DNA from 2 places in the Neobacillus sp. NPDC058068 genome. Region 2 is predicted to be linked to the other one. Evidence: a T-box and tRNA genes for the amino acid it is inferred to sense, from the RefSeq annotation. Region 2 holds a T-box; the other holds one or more tRNA genes.
What was found. A T-box is a leader RNA that pairs with one kind of tRNA and senses whether it is charged. The one in region 2 lies ahead of ileS (isoleucine--tRNA ligase), so its partner is inferred to be a tRNA-Ile.

Region 1 (3,246 bases), on a different contig from region 2:
AGCATGGCTGTAAGAATAAATATGTGTTCCATCAAAGCGGTATAAACCATGCGAATCCTTGCAAAAATGTCCAGGAACCCAATCAAGAATGATACCAATCCCATGCTGATGACATTGGTCAATAAAGTATCTAAAGTCGTCAGGTGTACCATATCTGGATGTTGCTGAAAAGTAACCTGTCCCTTGGTATCCCCACGAATCGTCGAGCGGATGCTCGACAAGCGGCAATAATTCTATATGGGTAAAGCCATGCTCCACTACATATGGAATAATTTCTGTGGCCAATTCTTTATAGGACAGAAAGCTTCCGTCTGGTTTTTTTCGCCAAGATCCTAGATGGATTTCATAAATAACTACTGGCTCTGATAAAAGGTTCTGTTTTTCTCTTCGCTTCATCCAATTATCGTCTTCCCACTTATAACCGCTTAACGAATACACAACTGAAGCAGTATTTGGCCTTAATTCCGAATAAAATGCAAACGGATCTGCTTTTAAAAATTTTTCCCCTGTTTGTGAGAAAATTTCATACTTATAAAGCCTTCCTTCTAGTTCCTGGTTTAAAATTAGAATCCATACGCCTTCATCATTAACTTTTCGTAGTTCATATCCTTCACCATTCCAGTTATTAAAATCGCCCGTAAGCCGCACCTGGCTGGCATTAGGGGCCCATACGCAAAATCGTGTATAAACCTTGTCGGAATCCTTAAAGATATGAGCGCCAAAAAGCTGATGACTTTGAAAAAAATTCCCCTCGTGAAATAAGTGCAGCTGATAATCAGTCGGAAATATCGTGTTCACTGTCATGGCTCTCCTCATCCTCAATGAAAATATGTATTTCAAAGACCAATTATAAGTGCAAATGAAGCATATGCCTCGAAAAACTTTTTTATCTTTTCTGACAACAACCGATACAGGCTGTTATAATGAGGGGTTTTTCATCAAATTTCAGCACAGAACGACATATAATTTTGCAGCAATCGACATAATTCTATAAAGTTTTTTATAAAAATTTTTTAAAAATGCAGCAAAAAAATTATTTGATTTTTAATAAAAAAATAGTCTGAAATTAGTACATTTGAGGAAAATGTAAGCGGTACCAATACATCCGAGAAAATAGTTAAAAGAAAAATGCTATCTCGATATAATGTTATTATGTGAAAACAAACCAAAGATAAGGGAAATTTGGTGAGGAGTGATCTGGACAATCTAAAAAAGAATACAAAAAAACTGATGATAATTATCATCAGTTTTTTTGTATGACCCCTACGGGATTCGAACCCGTGTTACCGCCGTGAAAGGGCGGTGTCTTAACCGCTTGACCAAGGGGCCAAATATTTTATGGCGGAGAAGGAGGGATTTGAACCCTCGCGCCGGTTACCCGACCTACACCCTTAGCAGGGGCGCCTCTTCAGCCTCTTGAGTACTTCCCCATAAATGGCTCCGCAGGTAGGACTCGAACCTACGACCGATCGGTTAACAGCCGATAGCTCTACCACTGAGCTACTGCGGAATAAAAAAATAATGGGCCTAAATGGACTCGAACCATCGACCTCACGCTTATCAGGCGTGCGCTCTAACCAGCTGAGCTATAGGCCCATATTTTGGAGCGGGTGATGGGAATCGAACCCACTACATCAGCTTGGAAGGCTGAGGTTTTACCAGTAAACTACACCCGCATAAAATAATATGGGGCGACTGATGGGAATCGAACCCACGAATGCCTGAACCACAATCAGGTGCGTTAACCACTTCGCCACAATCGCCATAATAAGTACCTATTCAAATAAAAAATGGTGGCTCAGGACGGAATCGAACCGCCGACACAAGGATTTTCAGTCCTTTGCTCTACCGACTGAGCTACTGAGCCACTATAGTGGCGGTCTGGACGGGACTCGAACCCGCGACCTCCTGCGTGACAGGCAGGCATTCTAACCAACTGAACTACCAGACCGAATTGCGGGGACAGGATTTGAACCTGCGACCTTCGGGTTATGAGCCCGACGAGCTACCAGACTGCTCCACCCCGCGACAATAAAAGTTATAAGAATTCGTCCATGCTCTAAGCTTACATAGACTGTATCAATCTCAGAAAGCTTACTCAAGAAGCAGCTCGATTGATACAACTCGCAGATTATTCATTGAAGCAACGCTCGTTGCTCCACCCCGCGATAATAATAATAAAGACAATATGGAGGAGGAAGAGGGATTCGAACCCCCGCGCGGTATGACCCGCCTGTCGGTTTTCAAGACCGATCCCTTCAGCCAAACTTGGGTATTCCTCCGTAATAATATGAAGCTAATGGTGGACCTTGTAGGACTCGAACCTACGACCGGACGGTTATGAGCCGTCTGCTCTAACCAGCTGAGCTAAAGGTCCAAGTAGAATACAACTTTAAGATATTTGGTAGCGGCGGAGGGGATCGAACCCCCGACCTTACGGGTATGAACCGTACGCTCTAGCCAGCTGAGCTACACCGCCAAATATATAATTAAATCAAGGTGGAGCCTAGCGGGATCGAACCGCTGACCTCCTGCGTGCAAAGCAGGCGCTCTCCCAGCTGAGCTAAGGCCCCATAAAGAAGTAAGAAGAATGGTCGGGAAGACAGGATTCGAACCTGCGACCCCTTGGTCCCAAACCAAGTGCTCTACCAAGCTGAGCTACTTCCCGTTTATATGGCGCGCCCGGAAGAAGTCGAATCCACAACCTTCTGATCCGTAGTCAGACGCTCTATCCAATTGAGCTACGGGCGCATTATTATTTTAAATGGTGCCGAGGACCGGAATCGAACCGGTACGGTAGTCACCTACCGCAGGATTTTAAGTCCTGTGCGTCTGCCAGTTCCGCCACCCCGGCACTTTTGGAGCGGAAGACGGGATTCGAACCCGCGACCCCCACCTTGGCAAGGTGGTGTTCTACCACTGAACTACTTCCGCATTATAGATATTAATTGGTGCGGGTGAAGGGAGTCGAACCCCCACGCCTTGCGGCGCCAGATCCTAAGTCTGGTGCGTCTGCCAATTCCGCCACACCCGCATATTAATTTAAAATGGTGAGCCATGAAGGACTCGAACCTTCGACCCTCTGATTAAAAGTCAGATGCTCTACCAACTGAGCTAATGGCTCATACTAAGATGATTCACTAATCTTTAATTGTGGTAAATCAGATGCTCAAAAGAACTTTCGTTCTTTCTCGCAGATTGCCCGCAGAAGCTTATTCAATGAAGTCTGCAATCTGCTCTACCAAC
Region 2 (3,246 bases):
ACAAGGAGCCTGTAAACTGTACCCTTTCCCCTAGAAAATGCTTAGATCCCAGCGATTGGCTATATGTTTTAGTAACATTAAACCAGCAACACTGCTTCCGTATTCGTCAACAGCAGGCCCATAAATACCTATTCCACATCCCTCCATAAATGGAGATGCTTCGGTTCTAACACGATTGGGAACGCTCACCATAATTCCACCAGACACTCCGCTCTTTGCTGGCACACCAATAAAGGCAGCGAATTTCCCTGAAGCATTATAAATTCCACAGGTTAACATTAAACTTTTTGCTATCCTAGCTAACTCTTTAGGAAGAACTTGCTCTTTTCGGATTGGGTGGTAACCATCATATGCAAGGACTAAGCCGATTAACGCAATATCTTCGGTATTAACTTCGATTGAACAATGCTTCAAATAAACCTCTAATGCTAGTTCAACATCCCCTTCTAAAAAACCTATCTCTTTCAAATAATAGGCAATCGCTTTATTTCGATAGGCCGTTAGCCATTCTGACTGGAATACTTCTTCATTGAATGGTGGACGTTTTCCGATCATTTTCTCCATTAATAAACAGATCGGTTCTAATTTATCATTAGCAGTATCTCCCGGAAGAAGGGAAGAAACTGTTATCGCTCCAGTATTAATCATGGGATTAAAAGGCTTTCCAGGTTTGTTTATTTCTAAACGAACAATGGAATTAAAGGGATCACCAGTTGGTTCTAAGTCTACTCTTTCTAATACATAAGGAATTCCATAGTGCAAGCATGCTGCGATAAAGCTAATCACTTTAGAAATACTTTGCAAGGTAAATGTAACATCCCCATCGCCAGATTTAATCATTGTTCCATCCGGTCCTATGATACATATACCTAAATGTGATGAGTTCGCTTTTTCCAGCGCAGGGATGTACGACGCGTTTCTTCCCTTCGTAGTAAATGAGCGATAATGCGATACCCATTTATCCACTAAATTTATATAATGTTCCTCGTTTAGAGCTTTAACAGTTTTTGTTGTATTTTTCATCATTCTCAACACCCCACCTTTATTGAGACCCAGATATATTTTCTCCTTCTAGCTATTCCCCAACATTTTAGCTATCAAAGACCGTTCGTAATAATTACACATTTTCCCCAAAATACTTTGACAGCCATTTTTATTTCTGTTACAATGTACCCCAATAAAAGCATACAAATTCGTTGATGAGAAAAAGTAGCGTTTCGTCTTGATCCACAGAGAGCCGACACATTGGTGCAAGTCGGTGTTCGAGTGTTTCGTGAAAATCCTCTCTGAGAAGTTAGGCTGAAACTTGTAGTAAGTCTAACCGGGCGTCTACCGTTACAAGGAACACGTATGATTGTACGTTGCTAAGTGCTATTGGATCGGTTCAATAGAATTAGGGTGGTATCGCGGTTAACCCCGTCCCTTTCATGGGACGGGGTTTTTTGTATGTTTTTTAACCATTTTTGAAAAGGAGCGATATCGATGAATGCAAATGAAAGAATGGAATCTGTTGTCCAGCGTGAGGAGAATATCCGTCATTATTGGACAGGAGAAAATACTTTTAAGCAATCTGTTCAATTAAGAGAAGGTAAAACCCCTTTTGTTTTTTACGAAGGTCCGCCAACGGCAAATGGTCTGCCCCATGTAGGTCATGCATTTGGGCGAACGATTAAAGATGTGGTCGCACGGTACAAAACCATGCAAGGATTTCAAGTGGAACGAAAGGCCGGCTGGGATACACATGGCCTTCCGGTTGAGTTAGGTGTCGAAAAACAGCTAGGGATCTCAGGGAAACAAGAAATTGAACGCTATGGTATTGAGCCTTTTATCAATAAATGCAAGGAAAGTGTATTCACCTATGAGAAGAAATGGCGCTCCTTTACAGAAGAGTTAGGCTATTGGGTTGACATGGATAGCCCTTATCTGACGTTAAGCAATGAATACATCGAGACTGTGTGGCATATTTTAAGCAAAGTTCACAAGGATGGACTCCTCTATAAGGGCCATCGTGTCTCACCATACTGCCCGAGTTGCCAAACTTCATTAAGTTCGCATGAGGTCGCACAAGGCTATAAAGATGTGAAGGATTTATCTGCTACTGTTAAATTTAAACGGCTTGATGCGGAAGATGAATATTTCTTAGGCTGGACAACAACACCTTGGACATTGCCGGCAAACGTTGCCCTCGCCATGAATCCAACCTTAACCTATGTTCGTGCCTTAAAAGGAAATGTCGTTTATATCGTTGCTAAATCATTAGTAGAAAAAGTCCTTGGGGAACATGTCACGGTATTAAGTGAGCATAGCGGCAGTGAATTTGCAGGTGTACAGTATGTAGCACCATTCAATTATGTGGCTGTGGAGAATGGACATCATGTTGTTTTAGCCGATTACGTCACGGAAGCGAGTGGAACAGGGATTGTTCACATTGCCCCAGCTTACGGAGAAGATGATTATAAAACCGTTCAGCAAAATGGTTTATCGTTTATCAATGTTGTCGATCTCCAAGGTCGTTACACAGAAGACGTTACCGAGCTTGCCGGGAGATTTGTCAAGGACTGTGACGTGGATATTATTAAAATGCTATCAGAAAAAGGCACACTCTTTCATAAAGAAAAATATGAGCACAGCTACCCACATTGCTGGAGATGTGACTCACCGTTACTTTACTACGCTACGGATAGCTGGTTTATCAGGATGTCGGCTTTAAAGGAGAAGATGCTTGCAAACAATGCGACCGTTACGTGGTATCCGGACCATATTAAAGACGGACGCTTTGGGAACTTCCTTGAAAACCTCGTTGATTGGAATATAAGCAGAAATCGCTACTGGGGTACACCTTTAAATGTTTGGCAATGTTCTGATTGTCAGCATGAAGTGTCACCAGGCAGTATCGAGGAACTCCAAAAACTAGCGGCAACACCAGTACCAAATGATATCGAACTGCATAAACCTTATATCGATGATGTAAAGTGTTTCTGTCCGAAATGTAAAGGCACCATGCAACGAACACCTGAAGTCATTGATGTGTGGTTTGATAGTGGATCAATGCCATTTGCACAGTATAACTATCCATTTGGCAATAAAGAAAAATTCCAAACACAATTCCCTGCCGATGTCGTCATCGAAGGAATTGACCAGACGAGAGGATTTTTCTATAGCCTTCTCGCTGTTTCCACCCTATTCACAGGAAAAGCAGCGTACAAAAACGTCTTGTCACTGGGGCACGTACTTGATGAGCATGGT

Region 1: it encodes a tRNA-Ile, which carries the amino acid that the T-box ahead of ileS (isoleucine--tRNA ligase) is inferred to sense. The anticodon was not compared.

The regions. Positions count from the first base shown of each region.
Region 1 is NZ_JBHVSI010000017.1:300-3,545, reverse strand. It holds gene glgB (1,4-alpha-glucan branching protein GlgB) at 1-804, opposite strand, end outside; tRNA gene ACFVSW_RS19210 (tRNA-Glu) at 1,258-1,329, opposite strand; tRNA gene ACFVSW_RS19205 (tRNA-Ser) at 1,340-1,430, opposite strand; tRNA gene ACFVSW_RS19200 (tRNA-Asn) at 1,436-1,510, opposite strand; tRNA gene ACFVSW_RS19195 (tRNA-Ile) at 1,523-1,596, opposite strand; tRNA gene ACFVSW_RS19190 (tRNA-Gly) at 1,603-1,676, opposite strand; tRNA gene ACFVSW_RS19185 (tRNA-His) at 1,688-1,763, opposite strand; tRNA gene ACFVSW_RS19180 (tRNA-Phe) at 1,792-1,867, opposite strand; tRNA gene ACFVSW_RS19175 (tRNA-Asp) at 1,875-1,951, opposite strand; tRNA gene ACFVSW_RS19170 (tRNA-Met) at 1,955-2,028, opposite strand; tRNA gene ACFVSW_RS19165 (tRNA-Ser) at 2,190-2,282, opposite strand; tRNA gene ACFVSW_RS19160 (tRNA-Ile) at 2,301-2,377, opposite strand; tRNA gene ACFVSW_RS19155 (tRNA-Met) at 2,403-2,479, opposite strand; tRNA gene ACFVSW_RS19150 (tRNA-Ala) at 2,501-2,573, opposite strand; tRNA gene ACFVSW_RS19145 (tRNA-Pro) at 2,592-2,668, opposite strand; tRNA gene ACFVSW_RS19140 (tRNA-Arg) at 2,675-2,751, opposite strand; tRNA gene ACFVSW_RS19135 (tRNA-Leu) at 2,766-2,854, opposite strand; tRNA gene ACFVSW_RS19130 (tRNA-Gly) at 2,860-2,934, opposite strand; tRNA gene ACFVSW_RS19125 (tRNA-Leu) at 2,950-3,034, opposite strand; tRNA gene ACFVSW_RS19120 (tRNA-Lys) at 3,049-3,124, opposite strand.
Region 2 is NZ_JBHVSI010000014.1:90,615-93,860, forward strand. It holds gene ACFVSW_RS17275 (glutaminase) at 31-1,023, opposite strand; T-box leader at 1,188-1,427, shown strand; gene ileS (isoleucine--tRNA ligase) at 1,483-3,246, shown strand, end outside.